3 regions of the Pseudarthrobacter sp. NIBRBAC000502771 genome follow, and region 3 is predicted to be linked to each of the others. Evidence: riboswitches for the same ligand, from Rfam matches in the RefSeq annotation. Region 3 holds a riboswitch; each other region holds the start of a gene.

Region 1 (10,194 bases), 1.9 Mb from region 3:
GCTGCTGATGAGCTGGTGGTCAAACTGGTGGTCACCCGGGGCGTGGAAGGCGCGCCCACCCCCACAGCCTGGGTGCAGGCCACCCCGGCCGGGGCAGCCGGGCGCCGGCAGCGTGAAACGGGCATCGACGTCATCCTCCTTGACCGTGGCTATGACAGCGACGTGGCCGACCGGGCGCCCTGGCTGCTCCTCGGCGCCAAAACGCTTTCCTACGCCGTCAACATGGCGGCCCTGCGCCACGCCCACAAACAGGGCGCCGACGACGTCATCTTCTTCTCCTCCGATGGCCGTGTGCTGGAAGGCCCCACCTCAACGGTGCTGCTCGCCCATGTGGAAAAGTCCGACGACGGCACCACGGTGAAGCGCCTCATCACCCCGCAGCTGGACAGCGGCATCCTGGCCGGGACCTCCCAGGGCGCCCTTTTCGCCGCCGCCAAGGCCGCCGGCTGGGAACTGGGCTACGGTCCGCTGGAACCCCGGGACCTCATGGACGCTGACGCGGTCTGGCTGATTTCGAGCGTCCGCCTGCTTGCCCCCGTGAACAGGATCGATGGCAAGGAGATCGGCACCCCGGCCCTCCAGAAGGAACTGACCGCGGAGTTGGGTGAGCTTTTCGCCGGCATCCAGTAGCGGCGCAACAAGCGGCGCAATCCCTTTTCCCGCTCCCGCAACACCCGTAAGGTGTGGACCATGGACTCGCGAAACCTGCCGAAGATTGAAAACCTGTCCTTCGACGACTGCTGGGAACTCCTCGACAACGACACGGTGGGCAGGTTGGCCATTGTGGTAGACGAACATCCCGAGATCTTCCCCGTGAACTACGCTGTCCACCTGCGCAGCATCGTCTTCCGCACCGCGCCCGGTTCAAAGCTGTGGGGCGCCCGGATGGAACGTCCGGCGGCCCTGGAAATCGACGGCTACGACCCTGCCTCGGAACAGGCGTGGAGCGTGGTGGTGCGCGGCGAAACGGAGATCATCGAGGACCAGGGCGTGAAAGATGCCGTGGACGGGCTGGGCCTGGAACCTTGGCAGCCGGGCGAAAAGGCCAACTACGTCCGGCTTAACGCCAAAGCCCTGACGGGGCGCCGGTTCCGCGTCAACAAGCCGGACATCTGGAACACCCGCCTGCAGGACCGTCGTCGGGCGTCCTTCGAATAGGCCACGCCCGGTAATACCGCCTCCACAAGGCCCGGAGCGTCAGGCGGCGGGGCCGGCCGCCTGGCGCGACAGCTGGGCTTCCAGCCCGGACAGCAGGATGCCAAGTCCCTGGTCAAGCTCCGCCTCGCCGTCGTACTCAGACAGGGCCGGAGCCAGTGCACGGAGCTTGGGGAACTCCTTCGCGGGCAGCCGGTGGAGCCCCAGCCGCAGCAGCACCTCGTTCTCTTCAGGGTCCACCACGTACTCCTGCAGTTCGTTCAGGATGTGTCCGTAGAGGAAGCCGTAGTAGGCGCGGTAGACGTGGAGTGCATCGGCCGCACCGAATCCTGCAGCGCCGAGAAGGGACAGGATCTGTTCCAAGGGACGCAGCGTGCCCAGCGGCCTAAGGCCGAGGGGCGTGGACAGGGGCCGGGTGACCAGCAGCGGCACAACATTGGGGTGCTGGAGGGCAAGCGTTCGCAGGCCATGGGCAATCCCGCGCAGCTGGGCCTTCCAGTCGGGGTCCTCCGGATGGATGCGGAGCTGGTTGAGCACCAACTCCGTAACTCCATCCAACAAAGCTGCACGGTTCTGGGCATAGCGGTAAAGGCTCATCGGGTCCCGGCCAAGCTCCTGCCCAAGGCGGCGCATGGTCAGCGCGTCCAGGCCCTCGGCGTCCACCAGCTCCAGCGCTTTGGCCAGTACCAGGTCCCTGCTCAGCCTCGGCTTGGTGGCCGCCGTTCCCGAAGTATTGGCTGAAGTCATTATTTGATCCTTACTGGGGGCAACCGGCTGATTTATTCAATACGGTTGCCTCAGTTGTAGTCTACGAGTAAAGTCTACAGCGTAGACATGCCTCAAGATCGCTGATATTCCCAAGTTCTCCTGATGGGATCGAACCTACAGACCCACCGCCCCCGTGCAGGGCATCGAGGGTTTTGCTGCTGTAGCCGAACGGCGGCACCGCGCACCGAGCGAAGGGACGCCGTCATGGCCAATTCGCAGTTTGATCTTTTCCTCCACGAAGCCACCTACGCCGACCAGGCCTCCGAATCAAGCCTCGACCGTGACCGCCTCTTTGGCCTGTACACCAGCTGGTGCTTTGTCAACGAGCAGCCGGCCGGCACCGAGTCCAGCTTCTGGGCTGCCATGAAACACCGGGTCTCCGCCCGCCGGAACGGACTGCGCATGAAGGGGCCTGCCGCGGCGGACTACATCATGACCAGTTACCCGCGGCTGGTCTAAGCCCCAACGGGTCGTCGGACGGGGCGCCGGGTAACCGGTGCCCCACCACCAGATGCTGTGGCACTTGACGAATGTGCCACAGCATTTTTCATGCCCCGGGACGTCCCCGCTGCCGCCTAGGTGGGAATAATCCGGAAGAGGAACCTGGTCCGGACCATCACCCACAGAAGGCCCAGCACCACGGCGTAGGCGACGGTGTTGAGGAAGATGCTCTGCTGCTGCAGCGCCGGGATGTTGGCCACGACGGCGATCAGCACCACGTGCATGATGAATACGTAGAGCGTGGCGCGGCCCAGCGGGATCAGGAACCAGCCCAGGGCCCGCTGCACGGGTTTCCAGTAGGCGCTAAGGAAGGCGTAGGCGGCCACCACCAAGACCAGGACGTTGAGCAGGCGGCCGGGCGCCACGTAGGTCCGGCCGAACAGCGCGTCATACATGGCCCGGTAGGCGGCGTCCGGCATGAGCGCCAGCCGGACGTCATAGTTGTTGGCCAGGTACGGGTTGCCCCAGGACAGGAAGGCCAGCGCGAACGCCGCTGCGGTGCAGGCTGCCACCACCCAGGTGTGCGCCGACAGCCAGGCGACTATGCTGCGGCGGTGGTAGCCGACAACCAGGCCGAGGACAAAGAGTACCTGCCATACCAGCAGGGGGAACGAATCCTCGAACTGCGATGGCAGGAGCCTGAACCTGGTTACGGCCCCGACCGCATACACGGCCAGGGATGCCAGCAACACCCAGATGGCCTTGCCGCGGTTGAGTGCCGCCAGGATCAGGGGGCTGGCCAGCAGGAGTACCACGTAAAGGCCCATGACGTTGAACTGCCAGGGCCCGAACTGCAGCAGCACGATGGCCGGAAGCACCTGCGGCGGCACGGGGAACTGGAACAGCGACGACATGCCCGCGTACAGGTCGTAGGTCCGGCCCGCGCCGCTGTGCCCGGCGCCGCCGGTTCCCTGGTCCACGAACGTGGTCAGGGCCTCGGTGTGGAAGAACGGGAGCAGCGACAGCAGGAAGACGCCGACCAGCACGGCCAGGGCAGTGACATAGAGCTTCCCGGCACGGCGGGACGTCAGGTCCACCACCCGGCCGAAATCCTCCTTCGCTTTGGGGCCGTACACCATGCCCACCACCAGGCCGGAGAACAGGACAAACAACTCAGCGCCTGATACGAAGCCCACCGCCTCCTGGGTGAGCAGCTGGAACAGCGAGGCCATGCCCAGGTGGTTGACCACCACGAAGACAATGGCCATTCCGCGCAGCAGGTCCACCCGCGAATCCCTGGCAGAAGGATCCTGGTAACTCCAGGCCGTGGCAGCGTTGATCCGGCGCGGAACCTGCCACAGGGCCACCAGGAGGATGACCATGGCGGCAGCAACGGTCCACGGGGCGGCGCCCGTAAGTGTGTTGGCGCGGACATACGTGCCTGCGGACGCCACATCCGTGACAGGCCCGGTGACCATGGGCGATGCCTTCAGCCGGTCCAGGGCAGTTTTGGCGATGTCCGGGCTTCCCGTGAGCAGCCAGCTGATGCTTGCTACGCCGGTGTCCCGCGTGCTGGTCCGTTCGTCCCACACCACGGCGGCCGTTCCGGCGAAATGCGGAGAGGTGGCAGTTGCCACCACCTGGTCCCACCAGCGCGTTTTGATGTCCGCCTCGGGCGCCCCGCCGGATGCAGGGCTGTAGAAGGCCGAGGTCTGGAGCAGGAAGGGCTTTTTGTGTCCTTCGGCGTAGGTGCCGTAGAAGTTTTCGTTGCCGGAGGCCGTCAGCATGTCTTCGAGTTCGCCGGCGTGCGGCAGGGAGTTGACGGCGGCCGCGCCGGCAGTGTCGTCATGGTAGGCGGCCAACCCCACCCAGTCCACCGCGTCGTCGCCCGGGTAATACGGGGCATAGGCGCTGTCGCTCCCGTTCCAGGTTCCGTCCCCATTTGTATCCAGGAGGGAAAACCCGTCGCTTCCCGGCTGTGGCGCATTCCTGTTCCGGTCGAAGGGGTAGTCCTTCCCCAGGTAGGGCGCCCACACCATGGTGGCCCGGCCGCCGTCGTCCTTCCTGAAGGCTGCCGACACCGCTTGGAAAGCCTGCCGGTACGCAGCCGGCTGCTGGCCCCAGGCCACCCAGCTGGCGTTCATGTCGGGGGCAAAGCGGACCAGCAGTTGGCCCTTGAATCCCGCGGTCAGGTCGCGCACCTGCGCTGCGAACGCTTCCGCCTCCGCGGCGCCGAGCTGGTCCAGCGGCACGGACGGCTTGACCGTGAGCATGGCGTGGGCGCCCTTCGCTGCGGTCTGCTGCAGGAAGCCCCCTATGTCATTCCGCTCGGATTCGCGGTAGGGCATGGTGATGTCATGGCCGTAGAGCGCCGGGGTTGCGCCCAGCCGGTCGCTGAAGCCAGCGGCGGTATCCTCACCCCATTCGAGGACCGCCCCCAGCCAGGGTTTGCCCTTGTCCGGCGCGGGGCCGGCCGCCTGCGCCGGGGCTGCCGGGGCCACCACTGCCAGGAGGGCGATGAGAACCGCGGCCAGGAAGGACGCGGCGGAACGCGGACGGTTACGCCGGATGGCGGCGCGGTGGTGCGATACGTGTGCCCGCATGCTGACAAGGACCCCCGGTACTCATTGCTCTGGATACGGGGCGGCGCCCCCGGTATGAACCTTATCGGTCCGCAGCAGGCTACGTGCCGCATGGCGGGCAGCTCAATGACGGAACATGACGACGTCGGCGATGCGGCTTGGCGCGGCAGGTGTTACGTTTTTGGGGAGTAATGAGTACCGGCGCCAAGCCCTGACTTGCCGGTCGGCAACCCTCCCTTTCGCGGCGGGGTGCCTCAGGTGAATACTCGGCATATCGACCGATTCGAGCTGCAAGCGTGAGAGAAGGAGATCCGTCGTGTCCGACGCACCCGCCCTTGACGAAAGACTGTCCTACCGCCTGATAACCGGCGCGGACACCCGTGAATTCTGCGAGCGGATCTCCGCCGCACTCGCCGACGGCTACGTGCTGCACGGCAGCCCGGCAGCCACTTTCAACGGCACCAGCGTCATCGTGGCGCAGGCAATCGTCCTTCCGGCCGCGATCGCCTCAGCCGATGCCGCCGTCGCCACAGCGGTGGACCAGCTCGACGCCGGCCTTGAAGGCGATTTCGACGGCGAGGGCCACGCATGAGCTACGCCGGAGACCTGACGCCCCAGGAAGCATGGGCCAAGCTGGAGAAGGGCGCCATCCTGGTGGACGTCCGCACCGAGGGCGAATGGGCCCACATCGGCATCCCGGACACCAAGGCCACGGACAACGATCCCCTGTTCATCCAGTGGACCTTCCCCGGCGGCATCCCCAATCCCGACTTCGTCAAGGACCTCCAGGCGCAGGCGCCGGAGGATCCCCAGGCGGAACTGCTCTTCCTCTGCCGCTCCGGCCAGCGGTCCATCGCGGCTGCAACGGCCGCCACCCAGGCCGGTTTTAAGGCCTACAACGTGCTGGAGGGCTTCGAAGGCGAGCCGGACCGCTACGGCGAACGTACCGTCAACGGCTGGAAGAACCGCGGCCTCCCCACCAACCTCGGAAAGAACTAAGTGACCTTCAACCCAGACGCCCCCGGCTGGAACCCCGATACGCAGGCAGTCCGCGGCGGCCTGGACCGCTCCAACTTCCAGGAAACGTCCGAGGCCATCTTCCTGAACTCCGGGTTCGTCTACGAATCCGCTGCTGCAGCTGAACGCGCGTTCACCGGCGAGGACGAGCGCTTTGTCTACTCCCGCTACGGCAACCCGTCCGTTGCCACCTTCCAGGAACGGCTCAGGCTGCTGGAAGGCACCGAAGCCTGCTTTGCGACGGCGTCGGGCATGTCTGCCGTGTTCACCGCGCTGGGTGCCCTGCTGGCTGCCGGCGACCGCGTGGTGGCTGCCCGTTCGCTGTTCGGTTCGTGCTTTGTGATCCTGAACGAGATCCTCCCGCGCTGGGGTGTGGAAACGGTCTTCGTGGACGGTCCGGACCTGGACCAGTGGCGCGAAGCCCTGTCCAAGCCCACCACCGCCGTCTTCTTCGAGTCCCCGTCCAACCCCATGCAGGAAATCGTCGACATCGCCGCCGTCAGTGAGCTGGCGCATGCGGCCGGCGCCACCGTGGTGGCTGACAACGTCTTTGCCACTCCCCTGCTGCAGCGCTGCGGGGACCTCGGCGCCGACGTCATCGTCTACTCGGGTACCAAGCACATCGATGGGCAGGGCAGGGTGATGGGCGGTGCCATCCTGGGCACCAAGGAATTCATCGACGGACCCGTCAAGCAGCTGATGCGCCATACCGGCCCCGCACTGTCCGCCTTCAACGCCTGGGTCCTGACCAAGGGCCTGGAAACCATGGGCCTGCGCGTCAACCACTCGTCCGCCACCGCGCTGCGGCTGGCTGAATGGCTGGAGGAACAGCCGGCGGTGGGCTGGGTGAAGTATCCGCTCCTGAAGTCGCACCCGCAGTACGGGCTGGCCGCTAAGCAGATGAGTGCCGGCGGAACGGTCCTGACCTTCGAACTGGCCCCGACCGGCGGGCGTTCCGGCAAGGAAGCGGCATTCGCCCTCCTGGACGGGCTGCGGATCATCGATATTTCCAACAACCTCGGTGATGCCAAGTCCCTGATCACGCACCCGGCCACCACCACCCACCGCGCCATGGGCCCGGAGGGGCGGGCCGCCATTGGGCTCAGCGACGGCGTGGTGCGGCTCTCGGTAGGGCTCGAGGACCCGGAGGACCTCCTCCGTGACCTCGAGCAGGCGCTGAAGCAGATCTAGCCTTTTCGACGCGCCTCCCCGTTTTCGACGCGCGGATTCCCTGGCGCGCACGGAATGTGGCGTGCGCAAAGGAGTGTGCGCGTCGAAAAGGAATATGCATGCCGCGGACCGGCAACCCAAGCGGCAGGTCAGGCCTGCCGCACGCGCAGCAGCTCGGGCGTGTCCGCCATGTCTGACAGGTCCAGCGTGTCGCGCATCGTCAGGTGGACGGCCTGCCGCACCACGGCACCGAACCCCATGTCCTCAGGCGGCTGCCCCGCCAGGGCCTTGTCGCGGGCACGGCGCTGTTCAGCGGCCCCGGTTCCGCGGGAAATGATGTCCTCCACCCCCTGCCTGGCCAGGGCCAGCTCCCCCTGTTCGGCCAGGACGGGGGCAAGGTAGTCCACCAGGGAACGGACCACGTCCGCGGCCGGTGCGGGCCTGAAGTTGCCGAAGTCCAGGAGTTCGCCGCTCAGCCCGGCGCTGCTGGCCTGCCAGGACGCCATCCGCAGCAGGACTGTGGGTACGGGCGCGGGATCCACGTCCTCGCGCCATTCCCGGCCCGCGGATTCCACCAATGCCCGTACCAGCACCGCGATGAGGGCTGCGTCCCCGGCACGGAGGCACACGTCCGCCACCCGCACTTCCACCGTCGGATGGTTCCGGGAGAGACGGGCGTCGAAATACAGCATGCCCTCATCGAGCATGACGCCGCTGTCCAGCAGCCGGGTCACCACGCGGCGGTACGCGGGATACGTCCCGTAAATACCTGCCGGGCCCGCAGTGGGCCAGCGGTTCCAGGCCTGGGTCCGGTAGCTTTCGAAACCGGTGGGGACGCCATTCCAAAATGGCGAGTTGGCGCTCAGTGCCGTGAGCACCGCCAGCTTGTCGCGGATCCGGTCCAGGACCGCCACGCCTTCCTCCGGCGATTCAATGAAGGTGTGGACGTGGAAACCGCAGGTCAGCTGCTCCTGGGCGGTGAGGCCAAAGCGTTCCAGCATCCTGGCATAGCGCGGGTCCGGCGTGGTGTGGCTGGGCGAGGCCACGGGAGAGGTGGCGAGCGCCGCAACCCGGGCCCCGTGCTTTTGGGCAGCCTGGTCCGCCAGCGCCCGGCCGGCCCGGATCTGTTCCAGCAGGCTTCCGTAGTCGGTACACGGCCGGGTCTGTGTCTCGATCTGCTCAAGCTTGAGCTCGGCACTCAAGCCCATCTCGTCGTCGTAATCCGCCTGGTTGCCGGCATGGCGGCTTTCCAGCTCCACCGGCGCATCATCGGCTGCCACGCGCCGGCCAGCGAGGAGGGCATCGGCCAGGGCAAGCGGCTCCCCGGACTCCGGATCAACAATCAGGAGTTCTTCCTCGACGCCGAATGTACGCATACGAATATTCTGCCGCGCCCGCCGGGCATTCACAGGGGCGCCTCCCTTCATGACGAAGGATGAATGCCTAGTCCTGGAAGTACTCCACCTTGGCGCCGATGGTGTTCAGCCGCTCCGCCAGGTCCTCGTAGCCCCGCTCGATCACATAGATGTTCCGCAGCTCGGACACGCCCCGCGCGGCCAGCATGGCCAGCAGCAGGCAGGCGGCCGGGCGGAGTGCCGGCGGGCAGCCCACCTCGGCGGCGCGCCACTTCGTGGGGCCGTTGACGTAGATCCGGTGCGGGTCCAGCAGCTGTACCTGTGCGCCGAGCCGGTTCAGCTCCGTCAGGTAGATGGCCCGGTTCTCGTAAACCCAGTCGTGGATCATGGTCTGGCCATGGGCGTTAGCTGCAATGACGGCGAAGAAGGGCAGGTTGTCGATGTTCAGCCCGGGGAACGGCATGGGGTGGATCTTGTCCTCGGGGGCACGCAGCTCGGAGGGCTTGGTGGTGACGTCCACCAGCCGGGTGCGGCCGTTGCGGGCCATGTATTCGCCGGAAATTTCGAGCTTCTGGCCCATCTGGCCCAGCGTGGCCAGTTCGATTTCCATGAACTCGATGGGGACCCGGCGGACCGTGACCTCGGAGTTGGTGACGATGCCCGCCGTAATCAGGCTCATGGCCTCGATGGGGTCCTCGGACGGGAAATACTCGATATCGGCGTCGATCACGGGCCTGCCGGTGATCCGCAGGGTGGTGGTTCCCACGCCCTCGATGGCCACCCCGAGCATCTGCAGGTAAAAGCAGAGGTCCTGCACCATGTAGTTGGGGCTGGCGTTGCGGATCACGGTTGTTCCGGGCCGGTGGGCCGCCGCCATGATCGCATTCTCGGTAACGGTGTCCCCCCGTTCGGTGAGGACGAAAGAGCGGTCCCGGCTATCCGCGGGCGGTGCCTGCACGGTGTAGAACCCTGCCGTGGCCTCCACTGACAGGTCGAACTCGCGCAGTGCCTGCATGTGGGGCTCCACGGTCCGGGTGCCCAGGTCGCAGCCGCCGGCGTAGGGCAGCCGGTACTCCCGGGACTCATCCAGCAGGGGGCCCAGCAGCATGATGACGCTGCGGGTGCGGCGTGCCGCGTCCACGTCCATGGCGTCCAGGTCCAGGACGGCGGGGCGGCGCAGGCGGAGGTCCGTGTCATTGAGCCAGGTGCACTCGACGCCGATGCTGGTCAGCACCTCGACGATGCGGTTGACTTCCTCGATCCGGGCCAGGCGGCGCAGCACGGTGGTGCCGCGGTTGATCAGGCTGGCGCACAGCAGTGCCACGCCGGCGTTCTTGCTGCTATTGACGTCCACGGCGCCGGACAGGGTGCGGCCGCCCTCCACCCGCAGGTGCGTCATCCGCGGCTTGGCCACGTTCACGATGCTGCGGTCAAAGATGTTTTCCAGCCGCTGGATCATTTTCAGGCTCAGGTTCTGCTTGCCCTGTTCCATCCGCGCCACGGCACTTTGGCTGGTGCCGAGTTCGGCGGCCAGCTGGCCCTGGGTCCACCCTTTCTCGCCCCGGGCGTCCCTCAGCATGGCGGCAACGTGTTCAGCGGTTCTCTGGGTCATACCGCGAATATATCATAAATGAGTTATCCCTCCCCTTTCGAGGAGCAGGTGAAGGCCACCATCCCCAGGCTACCCATCCGATGCGATAGGAACG
Region 2 (10,194 bases), 1.4 Mb from region 3:
GCCGTGACGCCCCACGTGGCAGCAATCGAGATGACGGCGCAGCGCCGCAATGGCCGGGCCCGGGTGGGAGCAGGTTCGGCCGTCCTCTTCACCGAGGACGGCTACCTGCTCACCAATTCCCACGTGGTGGCCGGCACCCGGCACGGCTTCGCGGTCTTCGGCGACGGCAGCAGGATGGAGCTGGAACTCGTTGGCGCGGACCCCTTGTCCGACCTTGCGGTGGTGCACGGTTCGCGGCCGCGAATCCGGCCCGCCGTGTTCGGCGCGGCGGAATCCCTCCGGGTCGGGCAGCTGGTGGTGGCCGTGGGCAACCCGCTGGGCTTGGCCGGTTCGGTGACCGCGGGGGTGGTCAGCGGGCTGGGCAGGGCCATTCCAGTCTGGTCGGGCGGTAACCGGCGGGTCATCGAGGACGTCATCCAGACCGATGCGGCACTGAACCCCGGCAACTCCGGCGGTGCCTTGGCGGATACTCACGCCAGGATCGTGGGCATCAACACCGCAGTGGCCGGAGCCGGCCTGGGACTGGCAATTCCGATCAACGCGACCACCCGCAGGATCATCTCCGCGCTGTTGTCAGACGGAAGGGTGCGCCGCGCGTACCTGGGCCTGGTGAGTACCCCGATGCAGCTCGGATCCAGCGCCGTGATCCGCACCGGGCTGCGTGAAGGGCTCCGCGTCGTAGAGGTACTGCCCGGGTCGCCTGCAGACAAGGCAGGCCTGTCGGCAGGGGACGTCATCGTCACGGCCGGGGGCCGCCCGGTCAGCAACGCCGAAAGCCTGCAGCGCCTGCTGTTCGCCGATGCCATCGGCCAGCCGCTCAACCTTGCCGTGCTGCGCGATGGCGCAGAACGCCACCTGACGGCGGTTCCGGAGGAAATGACGGCCAACGGAGCTGGATAACGGCCGACGGCGGGCCGGCACCATGGGCAGGCACGTACGAAAGGCTAGGGGCTGGCCTGGGGGGCTTCCACGTCAGCGATGCCTACGAAACGCGTCCCTACGCCGTCGTACTCGCTGCGCACGCACCCGGGACGCACGGCGGGAACCTCGGACGGCGCGTGGTGCCCGCACACCACGTAGGTGAAGTCCGGCCACCACTTCTTGGGCCGGGCAGCCTCCTCGTACCCGCACACGGCGCACTCAAGGTGCACCCAGACGGGCCGTTTGCCGGTGCGGTTGGCCCGTGACTGCACCAGCCAGGGCGGGGGATTGTCCAGGATGCTGCGGAGCTCGGCCTCAGACATCCACTTCGGCAGGCCATGGCGCTGCGCCATCTCAAGGGGAACATCCAGGGTTATTGCTGCGTCGCGTCTGCTGATCATCACGTTCCACGATACGGGAGGCGGCCAAATCGGCGTGCCCCGGTGATTCAGCTTCCCAGGATGCAGCCGGGGTGGGGCGTTTCGGTGGAGACCCACAACGCCGAGGCGATCTCATCCGCAAGGTCGAAGTCGCGGGTGCCGCCGGGGCCGGCGATGCGCACCATCAGTGCACCACCGAACGGGCGCCGACCCAGCACCTCAACCTCGGCGTCGAGATCGATGTCCTGCGCGGCGAGATACCGCAGGAGCTCAGGATTGTCATCGCTGATACGGGTGATTTTTCCGCTGTGCCCCTGGTCCAGCCCGGCGAGGAGATGGGCGCTGGGCATCAGCACCTGGCCGTCCGCGGTGGGAATGGGATCGCCGTGCGGGTCCCGTTCCGGGTTTCCGAGTTTGGCGGCGACGCGTTCGATGAACGTATCCGAGACCGCGTGCTCCAGCTGTTCGGCTTCATCGTGGACCTCGTCCCAGCTGTAGCCAAGACGCTGGACGAGGTAGGTCTCGATGAGCCGGTGGCGCCGGACCATTGACAGGGCCAGGCGCAGGCCGGAATCGGTCAGGGTGACTGCGCTGTAGGGCTTGTGGTCCACCAGCCCCTGGTCCTTCAGCTTGCGGACCATCTCCGACACAGAGGAATTCGCCACGCCCAGCCGCTGTGCCAGCTGGGAGGACGTGATGGGCTTGTCCTGCCATTCAGTGAATGAATAGATGACCTTGACGTAGTCCTCGATCGAGGAGGAGGGCGCGCTGGTCTTCACAGGTCCAAGCCTACCGGTTTGGCCGGTCCGGCAGGGGCGGCCCCGGGTCAGGCCTTAGCGGCGCGCCAGGCCAGCGTCAGGTAGGGGAGGTCGAGTTCCTGCCCCGGAGCATGGGCCAGGTGTTCGTGCAGGTACCAGTCCAGGTTGGCAAGGACCTTCGCCCGCGTCGCCTCACCGGCCCGCAGGTAGTAGCTGCGCGATTTGGTGAGCTCCATCAGGTCACTGGTGGTCACCCGGTCCTGCCAGTGCGTCACATGCCCCTCAAGCCCGTGGAATTCGGGCCCGACGACGGGCTTGTGGCCGGGCCGGTAGACGTCGCCGGCGTGCATGATCCGGGAGAGCCGGTGCACCCAGGGGACAGAGGTGTCCAGCTGGTTCCAGACCAGGCCCAGGGTTCCGTGCGGGCGCAGGACGCGGGCCAGTTCGGTGCTCGCAGCGAGGGGATCGCACCAGTGCCACGCCTGGGCAACGGTGACCACGTCGAAGGCCGCGTCCCGAAGGCCTGTGGCCTCGGCCGTCCCCGCCGCAGCCGTGGCGGCCGGGCAGTGGGCCTTCAGCTGGGCGAGCATGTCCGCAGAAGGATCGACGGCTGTGACATCCAGTCCCATGGCCAGCAGCAAGGCGGTGAATTTACCGGTACCCGCCCCGACGTCCAGGGCGTCACGGGCCCCGGCAGGCACCAGCCACCGTGCGGATTCCGCCGGATAGCCGGGGCGGACGCGCTGGTAGTGGCGGCCGCCGTCCTGGAAGCTCTGCCCGAGCTCCGTGCGCCGGCCGTGATCAAGCCTGGGGCCACCCCGAACCACGCGTGGCCTCCTTCCGGTGCTGCCTGCGGATGTCCTTCGAATTTACCGCATGGCCGGTGCCTGCAGGCAGCCGCCGTTACCCCGCTAGTCGTCGAGGCAGGGGGCCGCGCCGGCCGTCCCGGGGGTATTGGGTGCCCAGTGCGGGTAGGTGCGGAAGTCGTTGGCGGGCACCCAGCGGCCCGCGTCCACCACGTAGTCCCACCCGAGTCCGTTGCTGCGCAAAGCCCGGATACCGGCAAGGAGGCGTTCAGCATCCTCCAGCCGCGAGCCCACGCCGAAACTCGCCCGGAGGGAGCCGGACGGCAGGCCCAGGCGCTTCAGCAGGGGATGGGCGCAGAAACGTCCGTCACGCAGGCCCACCCCGTGCTCTGCGGAAAGGTAGGCGGCCACCAGCCCTGCGTCGTAGCCCTCGACGGAGAAGTTGACCACGCCGATGGTGTCCGTTTCCGGATTGGTGTCCTTGAAGATCTGGTGGACGGTGACGCCGTCGATTTCCTGGAGGCCCTCCACCAGGAAGGACCGGATCGCGGACTCGTGCGCATGCCACCTGTCCTGGTCGAGTTCGGCGATGACCTGCGTGGCGCGTGCCAGGGTGGCGGCGCCGAGGACGTTCGGTGAGCCTCCTTCGTGGCGGGCCGGGCCGGTGGCCCAGCTGACGCCGTCGAGCCGTGCTTCCTTGACGGCCCCGCCGCCGGCGAGGTGCGGGACGCCGGAATCCAGCCAGTCAGGCCGGCCTACCAGGACACCCGCGCCGAACGGCGCGTACAGCTTGTGGCCGGAAAAGGCGAGGTAGTCGACGTCGTCCGCGCTGATGTCCACCCGGCGGTGCGGCGCGAGCTGGGCCGCGTCCACCACGATCCGGGCGCCGTGCTGGTGGGCCAGCGCGGCCAGGGCCCGGATGGGGAGGATCTCGCCGGTGACGTTGGAGGCGCCGGTGACGGCCAGGAGGCTGACGCCGCCCTGTTCGAGTTCGGCGCGGACGGCCTCAAGGGTGCCGGCGATGGTGTCCGCGGCAACGATGCTGCGGTGCGGGACGCCCTGCCACGGCAGGAGGTTGGCGTGGTGCTCGATGTCCAGGTAGAGGACGTCCCCGGCGGTCCGTCCGTCCGTCCGGGGCAGGCAGCCCGCCAGGAGGTTCAGCGAATCGGTGGTGTTCCGGGTGAAGATGACCGAATCGTCCGGCCGGCCGCCCACGAAGTCCCGGACGATGCTGCGTGCGTTCTCGTACACGGAGGTGCTGATCTGGGAGGCGTACCCGGCCCCGCGGTGGACGCTGGCGTAGTAGGGCAGGATCTCGTTGAGGTAGGCGGACACCACGGAGAGTGCAGGGGCCGATGCCCCGTAATCAAGGTTGGCGTACCGCACGTGGCCGCCGGTTATCAGTGGTGCTTGGATTTCGGCCCCGGTGACTGCAGCGAGCGGGCGGCCGGCGGCGGCACGGCGTTCGGCAGCAACGGCGGATTCGGTGACGGGTTTGGGGGAGACGGTGGCAGTTGTCACAGAGACCTCACTTGTGTACAGGACTCCGGCGTACGGAATCCGCGCTTGCCGCATCCACTCCGGACCGGCCTGGTCGTCACCCGGGGCACCCCGCCGCGAATGGAGGGTTGCCGGCCAGCAAACCGGGGTTTTGCGCTGGCACTCGTGACCTGCATAAAAGCGTAGGACATGGGGCGGCCAGGCTGGAAGCCGGGCCAATTGTTAAGGGCTTTATTACGCAATATCGAATAAACGACGCCGGACACCTCCTTCTGGAGGTGTCCGGCGTCGCAATATTCGCCTAAGCGGGCAAACCGCGGCAGTTACAGCAGATCGTCCAGGTAAGGGTTGAGGCGGTGCAGGACCTCGGAGTGCAGGATCGAGTTGGTGGCCAGCGCGTTCCCGCCGAACGGTCCGTCCTCGCCCTCGAGGGAGGTGAACCGGCCCCCGGCCTCGACCACGATCGGCACCAGCGCAGCCATGTCGTAGAGGTTGAGTTCCGGTTCGCAGGCGATGTCCACGGAGCCCTCTGCCACCATGCAGTACGACCAGAAATCGCCGTATGCCCGGGTCCGCCAGACGTCCTCGGTCAGCCCGAGGAAATCGTCGAGGTTGCCGCGTTCCTTCCAGCCGCTCAGGCTGGAGTAGGAGAGGGAGGCGTCGGAGAGGCTGGACACGTTGGAGACGCGCAGCCGGGTGGCAGCCGCCAGGGACCTGCCCATGTAGGCGCCCATGCCCTTTGCCGCCCACCAGCGCTTGCCGAGGGCCGGGGCGCTGACCACGCCCACCACGGGTTCGCCTTCGTCCACCAGGGCGATCAGGGTGGCCCAGACCGGGACGCCCCTGACAAAGTTCTTTGTCCCGTCAATGGGATCGATGATCCAGCGCCGTGAACCGTGCCCGGTGCTGCCGAACTCCTCGCCCAGGACGGCATCGCGGGGCCGGGAGCGGGAGAGCTGGCCGCGGATGGCTTCCTCGGCTGCCTTGTCGGCGTCGGTGACGGGCGTCAGGTCCGGCTTGGTCTCAACGTGGAGGTCCAGGGCCTTGAAGCGGCTCATGGTCTGGTCATCCACGGAGTCGGCCAGGACATGGGCCAGGCGCAGGTCATCGTTGTAGCTCGAAGCGGGTTGGATCATGGTTACAAACTACCGTCTGCGGACGCTTCTGCCGGGAGAACGCGTCAGTTGACGCTGCCGAGCTCTTTGGTTTCCTGTGCTTCCATGCGCGGATCCGTGCCGAGCAGCCGCCGGAGCGACGCCAGGCGTGCCGGGCCGGTGGGACCTGCGTGCCCGCCTGCCACCCAGTCGTCGAGGCCGCAGTTCACCGCGTTTGCCGTGTGCTTGCACCCGCGTTCACAGTTTTCGATGCCGGGAGAGAGGTCCGGGAAGGAGCGCAGGATCCGGTCCGGGTCCACATGGGCCAGTCCGAAGGAACGGATACCGGGGGTGTCAATGATCCAGCTTCCGGCCGGCGCGTCAGCCAGGCGCAGGGCCAGGGCCGACGACGACGTGTGGCGGCCACGTCCGGTTACGGCGTTGACGCCGCCGGTGGCCCGCTCGGCACCGGTCAGCGCGTTCACCATGGTTGACTTGCCCACGCCGGAGTGCCCCAGCATCACGGTGACCCTGCCGTCGAGGTGGGCGCGGAGGGCCGCAACCGCAGTGCTGTCCAGCCGGGCGGAGAGGCCGTCGTCAGAGCGTGCGTCGATCCCGGAAGCCTGCGCGTCGGCGGTCTTGCTGATGATCACCGGGAAGTCCAGGTGCGTGTAATTGGAGAGGAGCTCGGCGGGGTCCTTGACGTCGGCCTTGGTGACCAGCAGGATCGGCTCGATCCCGGCGTCGTAGGCAGCCACCAGGGCGCGGTCGATGAACCCGGTGCGGGGTTCCGGGTTGGCAGCCGCCACGACGATGACCAGCTGGTCCGCGTTGGCCACCACGGCCCGCTCCACGGGGTCGGTATCGTCGGCGCTCCGGCGCAGGAGGGTGTGGCGGTCCTGGATTTTCACCAGGCGGGCCAGCGTGTCCGGCGCGCCTGACACGTCCCCCACGAGCGAGACGAAGTCTCCCGCAACGACAGGTGACCGGCGGAGTTCACGGGCACGCGCTGCGATGACGATGCGCTCGTTGTCCGAGTCCTCGCCCACCACTGCCGTGTACCGGCCGCGGTCAACCGTAATGATCCGCCCGGTAACGGCGTCGTCATGGCTGGGCCGGTCTTTGGTGCGGGGACGGGAACCTTTCTTGCTGGGGCGGATCCGGACGTCGGATTCGTCCCAGGAGTCAGTGCTCCGCGCCACTGCCACGCTCTTCCGGCCGCGGTACCTCGGGAGCAGCCTGGGCCAGCATGCCGGCCCACAGCTGCGGGAAGTCGGGCATGGTCTTGGCGGTAGTGGCGATCTCCTCCACCTGGACGCCGCTTACCGAGAGGCCCAGGATTGCCCCGGCAGTGGCCATGCGGTGGTCGGCGTAGCTGTGGACGACGCCGGCGTGCAACGGCGCTGGCCGGATGACCAGGCCGTCGCTGGTTTCCTCGGCGTCGCCGCCGAGCCGGTTGATCTCGGTGACCAGCGCGGCGAGCCGGTCAGTTTCGTGCCCGCGAAGGTGGGCGATTCCGCTGAGCCGGGAAGGCCCCGTGGCAAGGGCACAGAGTGCCGCGACCGTAGGAGCCAGTTCACTGGTGTCGGCGAAGTCGCCGCCCTTGATTTCTGGGCCCCCGGTGACGGTCAGGAGTCCGTCCTCCAGGGTGACCGTGGCTCCCATCCGGGTGAGGATGCCGCGCCAGAGGTCGCCCACCTGCTGCGTTTCCGTGGGCCAGTTGGGGATGCGGACGGTGCCCCGCGATGCCAGGGCCGCTGCCAGGAACGGCCCAGCGTTGGAGAGGTCCTGTTCGATTCTTTGGTCGAAGGCCTGGATGGGTCCCGGGGCCACCACCCAGTGGTTGGGGACCGAATCGTCCACGGAGACGCCGGCGCCGCGGAGGACAGCCACCGTCATGTTGATGTGGTCCAGGCTTGGCACCGGTTTCCCGACGTGCTCAAGGTGCAGGCCGTCGTCGAACCTTGCTGCCACCAGCAGGAGGGCGGAGACGAACTGCGACGACGCGCTGGCATCGATCACCAGGTGGCCGCCCCGGACCGCGCCGGTCCCTTCCACCACGAAGGGAAGGGACGACGGCGTGCTCCCGTCCTCGGCGGAAACCGCGACGCCCAAGGCTTTGAGGGCTTCGATGATGGTTCCCATGGGACGCTTCCGGGCGTGCGGGTCGCCGTCGAACACGCTGGCTCCGCTGCGGAGCGCCGCAAGTGGTGGGACGAACCGCATGACGGTGCCGGCCAGCCCGCAGTCGATCCTGGTGGTGGATGGCGCCGCTGACGCCGGGATCGGAACAACTTCCAGGTCAGGACCAAAGGCGCCGTCGCCGGGCACTTCGCTGATGGTGGCGCCGAGCTGCCTCAGTGCATCGATCATCAGCGCGGAGTCCCTGGAGTGCAGGGGAGCCCGAAGGCGCGATGGTCCGTCCGCCAGGGCGGCCAGGACCAGGTACCTGTTGGTCAGGGACTTCGATCCGGGCACCGTCACGGTTGCATTGACGGGCCGGGCCGCAAAAGGCGCGGCCCAGTACTGGACAGGTGTTCCGGATTCCCGGGTGGCAGCTGATGCGGTCATTCGTGCCTAGGCTCCCGCGGCGTGTTCGACGGCGCGGCGTACAGCCTTGTCCGCCTTGTTCAGCTTCTTGGTGGTGGTCCTGCGGGCGTCGGCGGCCAGGTGCGAGGCGTTCCGTCGCGCGTCGGCGGCAAGGTGCTCGGCGCGCCAGGCCAGTCCGGGCTTGCCTGCCGTGTCCACGGAGGCGAGCAGGGCACCCCCGCTCAGGGAGACGTTCTTGAGCAGCTGGTTCCTGCGGTTCTCGCGCCCTTCCTTGCTGCTGATGTCCGCGCTCCGCCATTCCACGAAGGTGTTCAGGAGGGAAACGACGGTGAGCAGGCCGGCCGAGAGCCGGGAAAACTTGCCAAGGCCGAACAGGACGCCGGCGCCCACCTGGGTACCGCCGATGACGCGGGCCAGGGTCTTCTCGTTCGTCTGGAAGGGAAGCGAGGCTGCAGCCTTGCGCAGCAGCGGTGAGAGCTGCTGGGCGGTGTCGTCGGAGTTCTTGAGCTTGTCCAGTCCGGCAAGGATGAAACTGGAGGCGAGCATGGGCCTGGCGAGGGTGCGGACAAAGGGCATGGATTTCCTCCTGGATGGACGAGCCGCGGCAAGCGGCGGAGTCGGTCCTAGTCTTGCACTTTTGGGGAATATTTGCCCGCGGGAGGGGGTTATGTCGACTGGGTCCGCGACGTGGGCCCTGGCGATCAATCACCCGATACAGAGCGGAGTTGGCCTTGCGGAAGGTGTTGGACGGAACCAGGCAGGCGGGACCGGTGGAAGTGGACAAGCTTGCCGCCGAGCCGTCGGAGTACGGCATGCCCCCGGCGGGGCGCCTGACAGTAGACTTGAAGGCAATGAGTACCCTGGATCCGGCCATCGCGGCCATGTATGAGGCGTCCCCCGGCGAATTGAACGGCAGGGCAGGCGCAGCGCCGCTCCCTGCCGGGCAGGCAGCAACCGAACCACCGGCCGCAGCAGCGGATGCCGAGGACAGCACGCTGGACGTTGCCGCGGAGACCGTGGAACAGCGCCGCCTGCGCTTTGAGCGGGACGCCATGCAGTATGTGGACCAGCTCTACTCTGCGGCGATGCGGATGGCGCGGAACCCGTCGGACGCGGAGGACCTGGTCCAGGAGGCCTACACCAAGGCTTTCTCGGCCTTCCACCAGTACAAGCCGGGCACCAACCTCAAGGCGTGGCTCTACCGGATCCTGACCAACACGTACATAAACCTGTACCGCAAGCGGCAGCGCGAGCCGCTGCAGTCAAATTCGGACACCATAGAGGACTGGCAGCTGGCCCGGGCGGAGTCGCACACGTCGAGCGGACTACGTTCGGCTGAGGCAGAAGCACTGGACCACCTTCCGGATTCGGACGTCAAGCGGGCGCTCCAGGACATTCCGGAGGAGTTCCGGCTGGCGGTTTACTTCGCTGACGTGGAGGGCTTCGCCTACAAGGAAATCTCAGACATCATGAATACGCCCATCGGCACCGTGATGTCCCGGCTCCACCGCGGCCGCCGAATGTTGCGGGACATGCTCGCGGAATACGCCGCCGAGCGGGGATTCAAAACGGCCGCTGATGCGTCGGATGCGGCAGGAAGCAAAGCACAGGAGAACAGGAAATGAGCGACTGCCAGGGATTGGGCGACTGCGACGATACCCGGATGCAACGCATCTATGAGTACCTCGACGGGGCACTGACCCGCGAAGATATTACCGAAATCAAGAACCACCTCGATGACTGCCCTGAATGCACGGAGCAGTACGACCTCGAATGCGTCATCCGCAACATGGTCAAGCGTTCCTGCAAGGAGTCCGCTCCGGACAACCTGAAGAACGCCATCCTGGACCGGATACACGCCATCCGTCCCGTCGAGGCGTAGTACCGGCGCCCCGTGCCCGCCAGGGCCGCAAACAGCAAAGGACCCCGGAAGCCGACTGGCTTGCGGGGTCCTTCGCTTGAACCGTAGTTCCTGGCATGTGCCTAGGTGTTGGGGCGCTTCCCGTGGTTCGCGCCGCCACGCTTACGGTCACGACGCTTGCGTGCACGCTTGCTCATAGCTGGCCTCCTTAATGTTGTACTCAAAAGAGCTGCCCTCCAGTCTCCCACATGATCCGGCGGCCCGCGAACCGGGAAACTTCGGATGACCTGCGGCCGGGCCGTCCGGCCTTATTCATCGAGACTG
Region 3 (10,194 bases):
GAGACGCCCACCAGGATGATGCTCAGCTGCAGCAGCTGCTTGCGGCCGAACTTGTCGCCGAAGTGGCCAAACACAATGCCGCCGATGGGGCGTGCGACAAAACCGACGGCATAGGTGAGGAAGGCGGCGATGATGCCGTCCAGTTCGGTGCCGGCGTTGGGAAAGAAGGCCTTCCCGAACACCAGGGTGGCGGCCGATGCGTAGAGGAAGAATTCATACCACTCCACGACCGTGCCGGCCATGGACGCCGTCACCACTTTCTTCAGGCCTGAGGCCTTGACGTCGGGTTCCTCTGTACGCCTTGCGGCGGAGCTTTCCGTACTCATGCGAACTCCTTCGGCGTCGTCGTCGACGCCACGGGGACCAGTCGATGGGGCCCGGGGTGTGATGCACACCACGGACACCGGATTCGATTGAGTATGGTCTGCCCGCGGTGCAACCTCAACGCCAAATAGTGCAGAAGGCATCTGCAGGAATGCACATTGCCGGCCGTCCTCCCGGCGGCGGCTACGCCAGGAAGCTGCTCCGGAGCTGGCTGCCCAGCTGTCCAATTTCGGTCAGGAACCCGTCGTGCCCGATCGGCGCCCGGATGAGGTGGACATCCACGTCCCCGGGCAGGGCCCGGGCAAGCTCGTGGGACTGCGATGGGAAATAGAGCCGGTCGGAGTCGACGGCGGCCACAAAGAACCGCGCCGTGGATGCCGCCAGGGCTTCGGCCAATGTTCCCCGTCCCCGGCAGACGTCGTGGCTCATCAGCGCTTCGGTCAGGGCAATATAGCTGTTGGCGTCAAAGCGCTTCACCAGCTTGTTGCCCTGGTGGTCCAGGTAGCTTTCCACCTGGTAGCGGCCGCGGGAGGCCAGGACTTCCCCCCGCAGTGGCGATTCCGGCGCCTGGGGTTCCCGTCCGAAACGGCCTTCCAGCTCGGTGGCGGACCGGTAGGTGATGTGGGCGATCCTGCGGGCGAGGGCCAGTCCCTCTTCAGGACTCCGGCCGCCGTAGTAGTCCCCGCCGTTGAAGTTGGGATCCTGCCTGATGGCCAGGGTCTGCGCCTGGGCGAAGGCAATCTGTTCGGCAGTACTGGCGGCTCCGACGGAGATCACGGCGCAGCGCTGCACCCTGTCCGGGTACGTCACAGCCCATTCCAGGGCCCGTGCACCGCCCATGGAGCCGCCCAGGACGGCGAACCAGCTCTTGATGCCCAGCTGGTCCGCCAGCCGGGCCTCGGCAACAGTACTGTCGCGCAGCGTGACCAGGGGAAACCTGGAGCCCCAGGGCTTCCCATCAGGCGCGGGCGACGACGGCCCGGTGGACCCGTAGCAGCCGCCAACGATGTTGATGGACACCACGAAGAAACGGTCCGTGTCCACGGGGGCTCCGGGGCCGGCCAGCTGCTCCCACCAACCTTCTTCGTCGGTGTCGCCGCGGGTCACGTGGGTGCTGCCGGTCAGTGCGTGCTCGATCAGGATGGCGTTGCTGGCGTCCGCGTTGAGCGTGCCCCAGGTTTCGTAGGCCAGGGTGACGTCCGGGAGGTAGCCTCCGGCTTCGAGTTCCAGTCCCCCGATGGAGGCGTAACGGACAATTCCGTGTTCAGGGATGGCGGTTCGGGCGACGGTAACCGTCATGGCAAGACCTCTTCTACGCGCTTGCCCGCCGTCGTCTGACCGGCAGGCCAGGTCCTCACCCGGGGCACCCCACCGCGGATGGAGGGTTGCCGGCCAGCAAGCCGGGGCTGTCACTGGCACTCATGACCTGGTTCGAGTGTACGAAACACCCCCCGCTCCAGGCCAAGAGTATGACTGGTTGTGACTTCCCGGCTTGCCGGCCGGCACGTGCTGCGCCCTCGCGGTTGGGGCTAGGCGCCGGTGGCCTTGGCGGCCCGGAAGCCTGCCTCCAGGTCAGCCAGGATGTCGTCGATGTGCTCCAAACCGACGGAAAGCCGGACCAGGCCCGGGTGAACGCCGGCCACAACCTGCTGCTCCGGCGAAAGCTGGCTGTGCGTGGTCGACGCCGGGTGGATGACCAGGGAGCGCACGTCGCCGATGTTGGCCACGTGGGAGTGCAGCTCCAGTGCGTCGACGAAGCGCTTGCCGGCTTCCGCGCCGCCGGCCAGGTTGAAGGCGACCACGGCGCCCGTTCCCTTTGGCCCGTACTTGCGGCCACGCTCGTACCAGGGGCTGGACGGCAGCCCCGCGTAGGCGACGGATTCGACGTCGTCCCTGGCCTCCAGCCAGCGCGCCACCTCCGTGGCGTTCGCAACGTGGCGCTCCACCCGCAGGCTCAGGGTCTCCAGGCCTTGGGAAATCAGGAACGCGTTGAAGGGCGAGACCGCCGAGCCAAGGTCGCGCAGCAACTGCACCCGGGCCTTGAGGATGTAGGAGAGGTTGGCGCCGAGCGCGCCGCCTTCGCCGAGGTCGCGTGCGTAGACCAGGCCGTTATAGGTGGGGTCCGGGGTGTTGAAGCCGGGGTACCTTTCCGGGTCCTTGCCGAAATCGAACCTGCCGGAATCGACGATGACGCCGGCGATGGCCGAGCCATGGCCGCCCAGGTATTTGGTGGCCGAGTGGATGACGATGTCCGCGCCCCACTCCAATGGGCGGATCAGGTATGGGGTGGAAAGGGTGTTGTCCACGATCAGGGGCACGCCGGCCTGGTGGGCCACTTCGGAGATGCCCTCAATATCAAGGACGTCCTGGCGCGGGTTGGACACCACTTCACCGAAGAAGAGCTTGGTATTGGGCTGCACGGCGTCGCGCCACTGGTCCAGGTTGTCAGGATCAGCCACGAAGGTCACCGAGATGCCGAACTTCTTCAACGTGTGGGCGAACAGGTTGTAGGTTCCGCCGTAAAGACTGGGGCTGGCCACTATATGGTCGCCTGCCTCGGCGATGTTCAGCACAGCGAACGTCTCCGCGGCCTGGCCGGAGCTCAGCAGCAATGCCGCCAGGCCGCCTTCAAGGCTTGCGATCCGTTGCTCGACGGCGTCCTGGGTGGGATTGCCAATGCGGGTGTAGATGGGTGCAAGTTCGGCCAGGGCGAAGCGGTTGGCCGCGCTCTCGGCACTGGGAAACACGAAGGACGTGGTCTGGTAGATGGGAAGGGCGCGGGCTCCGGTGGCGCTGTCGGGCTCCTGGCCGGCATGGATCTGGCGGGTTTCGAAGGACCATCCGTTGGACATCTCAGTCTCCTATGACATGGGCCCGGCATGCTGGGAGCACCACGGGCCGCGCTTGCTCTCCGGCCATTGCCGGACAGCCTGGTCCTCACCCGGGGCACCCCACCGCGGATGGAGGGTTGCCGGCCAGCGAGCCGGGGCTTGGCGCTGGCACTCATGACCTGGACCCAGTCTAGGAACTTCAATCCGGCCCGGACAGCATTGTGACGAACATGGTCTTGGCGCAGGCCCTGGGCATTTGGACAGGGACGGCGGCTACCCAAAATGCCAGTAAGGGTACCCTTAGCTGAGAGCCCGATCACAAAGTGCCAAGATGTTCGCATGCGCATGGATCACGTCTCTTACGCCTGTGAACACGATGGCCTCGCGGCCACTACCGAACGTATTGCAACTGCCCTCGGCGTTGAGGCAGTGAAGGGTGGCGTACACCCCCGCTTCGGAACCCGGAATATGATCATCCCCCTGGCGGGCCACAAGTACCTCGAAGTCGTCGAGGTCCTCGACCACCCGGCGTCGGACAAGGCACCGTTCGGGCAGGCAGTGCGTGCCCGCTCCGCTGCCGGTGGCGGCTGGATGGGCTGGTGCGTCGAAGTGGACGACCTCGCCCCCTTCGAGGAACGCCTGGGCCGCGCTGCCGTGAACGGCAACCGCAAGTTCCCGGACGGCCGCGAGCTGGTCTGGAAGCAAATTGGCATCCTGGGCCTCATCGCCGATCCCCAGGTGCCGTACATGCTCAAGTGGGAGGGCGACCCCTCCCTCCACCCGTCCCACGCGTACGAGAGCAACCTCAAGATGAGCTGCCTGACCATCGCCGGTTCCGCCTCGCGCGTCACCGAGTGGCTCGGTGAGCCCGTGGAGAAGCCGCTCGAGGACGTTGCGGTGGAATGGGTGGCCCCGCACGGTACGCCGGGCATCCTCTCGGTCACCTTTGAGACCGCCAACGGAGCCGTCACCATCTGACCCTTCCCATTCGTCCCGGACCACTCCGGGGAGGTCCCCGGGTTGTGCCCGGGCAAACTTCGGCCGCCATTGGGTGGTGACAACGGCGTCACCACCCAATGGCGGCCGAATCCATTTAAGTGGCTGCCGGGTCGCGTCTTTTTCTACGCCACGCGTGCTCTTTTTCGCACCACACATTTGGGCTGCGACAGGAAACCTTCGCTTCGAAAACGTACGACGACGGCGGCCCGCTTCGGTGCGCCGGCTCACCTGCGCAGGCAGCGGCACCGGTTTGATCTGTAATTGTCAGACCCTCGTTGGATGATGTGGGTATGGGAATCGGCGGTGGTCTTGGGGTGGTGTTGGAGGGTGTTCGTGCCTCTATTGCTGCCCTGGATGCGCTGGAGCGGGAGGACGCTTCCCTGGCTTCCGGTTTGGATGTTGGTTTCGGTCTTGGTGCGGGTGTGGGTGCCGGTGTGGATGTGCTGCAGCGGCGGTATGAGATCCGGCTGGAAAGGCTGGAGCTTACGTCCCGTTTGGAGGCGCAGCTCGCAGCAGTGAAGGCGCAGGACGCCGCCGACGCGGTCGGGTTCCAGGAGGCGATGACCCCGCCGGACGCCTCGATCGAGGACCGCACGTACGCGCAGATGTCGGTGGTGGAGGAGATCGCCGGGGTCCTCACCATCGGCTCCGCCGCAGCAGGCGCGTTGGTGGAGCAGTCCCGCCGGGTCTGTTCCCTACCGCCGGTGTTCGAGGCCCTGTCCACCGGAACCATGTCGTGGCAGCACGCCCGCGTCGTCGCGGACGAAACCGAAGGCCTTGACGCTGTCGGGGCTGCCGGGCTGGTGGCGCACTTCTTCGACCCCGCCGCACCCGATCCGGCCCGGGGTGCCGCGCCCGGTGAACTGGTCCCGTCCCGGTTCCGGGCCAAGATCCGGGGCTGGCGGGAACGCCACCACCCCGAATCAATCCAAAAGCGCCATGTAAAAGGTTTGGCAAACCGGCGGATGGAGTACACCCCGGACCGGGACGGCATGGCCTGGATCTCCCTCTACCTTCCCGGCGATACCGCGTGCGCCATCTGGAACCGGACCACCGCCACCGCCCGCGGCCTCCAAGGCCCCAACGAACCCCGCACGCTCACCCAACTCCGCCCCGACATCGCCGCATCACTGCTGCTCGGCGCCGGCAATGCTCTTGGCGGGGAGAGTGGCGCGGGACCCGCAGGAGTCACCGCCATCGGGAAAGTCCCCACGCCGAGGGCCGACGTCCTGGTCACCGTGCCCGTGTTCTCGCTCCTCGGCCTCACCGACGAACCAGCAATGCTGGACGGCTTCGGCCCGATCCCCGCGTCCATGGCCCGCAAACTCCTCGCCGGTGGCGCGGACTCCTTCTACCGGGTCCTCGTCGACCCGCGGGACGGGGCGCCCCTGGAGATCGGCAGGAAGAACTACCGGCTCACGGGGGCCATCAAACGCTGGATCAGGCTGCGCGATGCCCAATGCACGTTCCCCGGCTGCACCAACAAGACCCCCGACAACGAAACCGACCACCTCACCGCGTGGGAACACGGCGGCACCACCAACGTCAGCAACCTGGCCCAGCTCTGCCGTAAGCACCATCGGCTCAAACACCACAGCCAATGGGCCCCCGGCCCGGCCACGAGCAAGGACCCACCGGGCTGGACCTCCCCCACCGGACGCCACCACAAACCCGAAAAACAGGATGCAGAACCAACCCACTGGCCACCGGGGAGCCTGCCGGCGCACGCTGTTCGGGGTGCCGTTGTGGCAGGGGTTGAATTGGGGGCCACCGGGCCAGTCGAGGACGGGCAGTGGCAGCAGCTCCTCGCATCGATGCCGCCGTGGTCTGATCCTCCTGTCGAAGAACCACCAAGTGAGGACCTTCTGGACCCCGGCGAGCTTCGCCCCGCGGATCCCCTGTGGGATGAGTTCCATGCAAGGTTTTACGAGCTGCCCGCTGACCCGCAGGCGGACTGGCAGTGCTGTTACACCTGAAGTGAGGGCGGAAAACAGCGCGCAGGCCGCGGCAGGAGCTAGGGCCCGCCCAGCAGGCCGCAGCCAACATTTCTTTCGGCAGTTCTCACGACGATGAATACTCGGGCCTCGTCGGAGGAGGGCGCGGCGAGGATGTCGGCTCCACCGGCGGTTTTGCCTTGGACCGTCAGGAGGGAAACATCAGTCCGTGCGGGCTCCGGGTAAGGACCGCAGTTGTACTCGCGCCCGGCAAACTGGACTATGGAAGGAACCTCTCGAGGCCAGAGCACCCAGTCCGACGTCTGTTCATGAATGCTCCACAATCGCCCAATGAGCAAACATCCGGCCAACGCCAAGACGGCACTCCCCAAGGCCAATCCGTGTCGTAGTCCCCCACCCATGCTGCAAGACTTCACGAAGGCATGCTTGGAATCAACAAGAACCCGCAACTAGGGCTACTGCAGGCCGGACCACCGCCCAGCGGTCGTTCAGTCGGGTACCGGCAGACCGCGGCGGCCATAGCTGTACAGCTACCCCAGCCCCACGGCCTTGCCGAAGAGGCTGAAGCCGACGAATGCCACGATGTCCAGCAGCGCATGGGCGATGACCAGCGGCATGACGCGCTTGGTGCGCGTATAGAGCCAGGCGAAGACCACCCCCATCACAGCGTTGCCAATGAAGGGACCGAAGCCTTGGTAAAGGTGGTAGCTGCCACGCAGCACGGAGCTCACGGCGATGGCCAGTGGCGTGCTCCAGCCGAACTTGCCGAAGCGGTCCATCAGGTACCCCACCACGATGACTTCCTCGAGCACCGCGTGGCGCATCGCCGAGAGGACCAGGACTGGAACGGTCCACCAGTAGGCGTCCAGGGCACTGGGGATGATGGCTGTGGTGATGCCGAGCGCCCGGCCGGCCGCATAGAGCCCCAAGGACGGTATCCCAATCAGCGCGGCCAGCCCCAGGCCTTGCAGCAGGTCCATTCCGGGCCGGGCGAAGTTGAACCCCAGCTTCTGGAATGCTGAACCGGAGTTCCGTGCGTCGCCGGGGGAAGCTTGGCGCTGGTCGGTGAGGAAGTAGAGAACCAGCAGCACAGGAACCAGCGCAAAGATGATGTCGAGCAGCTGGTACGTCAGGTCGAAATACTCGCGGGTGCTCTGCGAGCGGTTCAGGGTGGACGTGCCCTCGGCCAGCGGGGCGCGGGTCATCTTGTCGAGCAGCTGCACCACGGAGTAGATGGCGGACTGGCCCAGGGACAGTCCCAGGACGATCCAGACTTCGAGCCGCAGTCGACGGCGGGAGGGAACCAGCATGTTCCCATCTTGCCTTCAGTTTCTGGATCCTGCCTGACGGAACTCCCCCCAGCCTCCCGGGAGTATCAGGCAGGTGCCACGATCACTTCCGTGCCGTTGGCTTCAAAGGCTGCCTTGTCGCGCGCAGAGATCCCGGAATCGGTGATCAGGCGGGTGAAGTCGTACCCGTCCATCGTGGCAAAGGCCCGCACGCCGACTTTGGAGGAATCAGCCAGGACGTAGGACACCCGGGCGCGGGAAGCCAGCAGGGCATTGACGGAGGCCTCGCCCTCCCCCGTGTTGGTGGGTCCCACCTCCGGGTCGATGCCGTTGACACCGATGAAGGCGATGTCCAGCACCACCTTCTGCATGATGATGTCCGTGTAGGGGCCCACGAGCTCATACGATCGCGGGTTGAGGATGCCGCCTGTCACCATCACCTTGATATTGGGCCGGACCGCCAACTGGCCCGCAATGTTGATGGCGTTCGTTACGACCGTGAGCGTCGGCTGGTTGGAGGGTGCATTCAGGTCCTCCCGGGTGGCCAGGATCTGTGCAAGCGCGGTGCTGGTGGTGCCTCCGCAGAGACCAATGACGGCGCCCGGCCGGATTAGGGCCGCGGCGCACTGCGCGATCTGTTCCTTCGCTTCGGCATGGTCGTCGCGGTTGTAACGTCCGGGCAGGTCATACGCCAGGGCGCCGGCGGTGGCACCGCCGCGCGTCCGCGTCAGCAGGCGGCGCTTGGCAAGGCTGTCCAGGTCGCGCCGGGCCGTGGCAGGGGAGACGTTGAGGGTGCTGACGATCTCGTCGACTTCTACCTGGCCGGTCCTGGCGAGCAGGTCCAGAATCGCTGTCAGCCGGTCGGTGCGTGTCATGCAAGCGGGCCTTTCGATACATCAGCCACCGCTTCGGGATGACGTTTCCTGATTCTAACCATACGGAAAAGATCAGGAACAATCATACAGCAGGAGTCCCGCTAACGCTCCCGCACCCCCGCCCGCCACACAGCGTACGTCAATGGCATCCCGGGCCGGTAAGCGAGATGGGTCGCGGATGGCGCATTCAACAGGTGCAGGTCGGCCCGGTGTCCGACGGCGATGGATCCCACGGCGCGTTCGCCGTCGGTGTCCCGGCCGGCTTCCTTGTGCAACGCCAGCGCACCGCCGTAGGTAGCGGCACGGACGGCCTCGTGCACGCTCAGGCGCATCTGGAGCACTGCCGTTGTCACGCAAAAAGCCATGGAGCTGGTGTACGACGTGCCGGGGTTGCAGTTGGACGCCAGTGCCACCTGCACCCCCGCGTCGAGAAGTTCGCGGGCGGGAGCCAACGGCTGGCGGGTGGAGAGGTCGCAGGCAGGAAGGCACGTGGCAACGGTGCCACGCTCCCCCGTTCCCACGGCCGGGTCCCAGCCGGACCAGGACGACGCCAGGGCTTTCACGTCCTGCGCGGCTAAGTAGTTCACGTGGTCCACGCTGGCCGCGCCAAGCTCCACGGCCAGCTGTACGCCGGGGCCCTCGCCGAGCTGGTTGCCGTGGACCCTCAGGCCCAGGCCGGCCTCGCGGCAGGCCATGAGCACACGGCGGGATTGCTCGGCGTTGAACGCACCCTCCTCGCAGAACACATCGGCCCACTGGACATAAGGGCGGACCGCAGCGAGCATCGGCCCGCAGACCAGGTCTGTGTATTCCTCCGGGTCCTGCCCGGCTGGAACCAGGTGTGCCCCAAGGTAGGTCACCTGGTCCGCAATGGTGGAGGCAATACGCGCGCTCCGGGCCTCGTGCTCAACGTCCAGGCCGTAGCCGGTCTTGGTTTCCAGGTAGGTGGTGCCCTGCGAGACTGCTTCGGCAACCCGCCCCATGGCCAGGCGGGTGAGATCGAAATCGGACGTGGCGCGCGTGGCGTTCATGGTGACGGCGATGCCACCGGCAGCGTAGGACTCCCCAGCCATCCGGGCTTCGAATTCTGCGGTGCGGTCCCCGGCGAACAGCAGGTGGCTGTGGGAGTCCACCCATCCTGGCAGCATGGCCCGGCCGCCGGCATCGACGGCTTCATCCGCCGGCGGAGCATCGGCCGCCGCCCCGATCCAGGAAATCCGTTCACCCTCGACCACCACCGCCGCGTCCCTCAGGACCCGGTGTTCCAGGTCCTGCGTCATCAGCTCGGCGATATTGGTGATCAAGGTGCTCATGAAATCATTCTTCAGCGTCTGACGGACCAGCGCGTGGCTGCCAGGGCCTGCGCTGTCCGGGATTCCGGACCGTCCACAGCCCCATCGGCAGGGACGGCGCCGCCGGAAGAGCCCAGCCCCGCAAGGATCTGGCCGGCGGCGAACTCCGCCAGCGCCGCCGACGTCTGGAATCCGTAGCCGCCCTGGCCCGCGAGCCAGTAGAACCCGGCCGCTTCAGCGTCGAACCCGGCCACGGGCACCCCGTCCGCGGCTTCGGTGCGCAGGCCGGTCCAGGCCCGGCGCACTCCGGTGATCCCCAGGCTGGTGAACGCGTTGAGCTTCTCCACCAGGCGCTCCACATCACCTGGATTGGGCCGTGCGTCCTCGGGCCCGCTGGGCACCGTCTCCGATGGGGAAATCAGCACGTCATGGCCGTCGGGGCGGAAATAGAAAGTGTTGTCCGCCGCTGCCACCATGGGGGTGGCAGCAGGCAAGGGATTGTCGACGGCGGCAATCGCCGCAGTGCGCCGGTACGGCTGGAGGCCCAGCTTCTCGACGCCGCTGAGCACCGCCAGCTCATCGGCCCAGGCACCCGCCGCATTGACCAGTACCGCGGCTTCAAAGCCCTC

Evidence for each region. Region 3 has a riboswitch for S-adenosylmethionine ahead of NIBR502771_RS18980 (bifunctional o-acetylhomoserine/o-acetylserine sulfhydrylase). Riboswitches for the same ligand answer to the same signal wherever they lie in the genome.
Region 1: it holds a riboswitch for S-adenosylmethionine, as region 3 does, so the genes downstream of both, NIBR502771_RS06865 (DUF1737 domain-containing protein) here and NIBR502771_RS18980 (bifunctional o-acetylhomoserine/o-acetylserine sulfhydrylase) in region 3, are expected to answer to the same signal.
Region 2: it holds a riboswitch for S-adenosylmethionine, as region 3 does, so the genes downstream of both, NIBR502771_RS12395 (aminotransferase class V-fold PLP-dependent enzyme) here and NIBR502771_RS18980 (bifunctional o-acetylhomoserine/o-acetylserine sulfhydrylase) in region 3, are expected to answer to the same signal.

The regions. Positions count from the first base shown of each region.
Region 1 is NZ_CP041187.1:1,461,085-1,471,278, reverse strand. It holds gene NIBR502771_RS06890 (aminodeoxychorismate lyase) at 1-630, shown strand, start outside; gene NIBR502771_RS06885 (pyridoxamine 5'-phosphate oxidase family protein) at 691-1,158, shown strand; gene NIBR502771_RS06880 (TetR/AcrR family transcriptional regulator C-terminal domain-containing protein) at 1,198-1,902, opposite strand; gene NIBR502771_RS06875 (hypothetical protein) at 2,128-2,382, shown strand; gene opgC (OpgC domain-containing protein) at 2,499-4,967, opposite strand; SAM riboswitch class IV at 5,134-5,249, shown strand; gene NIBR502771_RS06865 (DUF1737 domain-containing protein) at 5,263-5,538, shown strand; gene NIBR502771_RS06860 (rhodanese-like domain-containing protein) at 5,535-5,945, shown strand; gene NIBR502771_RS06855 (O-succinylhomoserine sulfhydrylase) at 5,946-7,154, shown strand; gene NIBR502771_RS06850 (glutamate--cysteine ligase) at 7,283-8,509, opposite strand; gene NIBR502771_RS06845 (UDP-N-acetylglucosamine 1-carboxyvinyltransferase) at 8,577-10,100, opposite strand.
Region 2 is NZ_CP041187.1:2,643,802-2,653,995, forward strand. It holds gene NIBR502771_RS12375 (S1C family serine protease) at 1-900, shown strand, start outside; gene NIBR502771_RS12380 (hypothetical protein) at 945-1,322, opposite strand; gene NIBR502771_RS12385 (metal-dependent transcriptional regulator) at 1,370-2,080, opposite strand; gene NIBR502771_RS12390 (class I SAM-dependent methyltransferase) at 2,128-2,886, opposite strand; gene NIBR502771_RS12395 (aminotransferase class V-fold PLP-dependent enzyme) at 2,971-4,386, opposite strand; SAM riboswitch class IV at 4,423-4,536, opposite strand; gene hisN (histidinol-phosphatase) at 4,689-5,501, opposite strand; gene rsgA (ribosome small subunit-dependent GTPase A) at 5,546-6,661, opposite strand; gene aroA (3-phosphoshikimate 1-carboxyvinyltransferase) at 6,645-8,030, opposite strand; gene NIBR502771_RS12415 (DoxX family protein) at 8,037-8,585, opposite strand; gene NIBR502771_RS12420 (sigma-70 family RNA polymerase sigma factor) at 8,822-9,634, shown strand; gene rsrA (mycothiol system anti-sigma-R factor) at 9,631-9,891, shown strand; gene NIBR502771_RS21235 (50S ribosomal protein bL37) at 9,993-10,067, opposite strand.
Region 3 is NZ_CP041187.1:4,065,686-4,075,879, forward strand. It holds gene NIBR502771_RS18970 (MFS transporter) at 1-326, opposite strand, end outside; gene NIBR502771_RS18975 (homoserine O-acetyltransferase) at 508-1,623, opposite strand; SAM riboswitch class IV at 1,636-1,751, opposite strand; gene NIBR502771_RS18980 (bifunctional o-acetylhomoserine/o-acetylserine sulfhydrylase) at 1,854-3,176, opposite strand; SAM riboswitch class IV at 3,220-3,335, opposite strand; gene NIBR502771_RS18985 (VOC family protein) at 3,495-4,133, shown strand; gene NIBR502771_RS18990 (HNH endonuclease signature motif containing protein) at 4,445-6,130, shown strand; gene NIBR502771_RS18995 (CPBP family intramembrane glutamic endopeptidase) at 6,640-7,419, opposite strand; gene NIBR502771_RS19000 (DeoR/GlpR family DNA-binding transcription regulator) at 7,485-8,273, opposite strand; gene hutI (imidazolonepropionase) at 8,375-9,586, opposite strand; gene NIBR502771_RS19010 (FAD-binding oxidoreductase) at 9,598-10,194, opposite strand, start outside.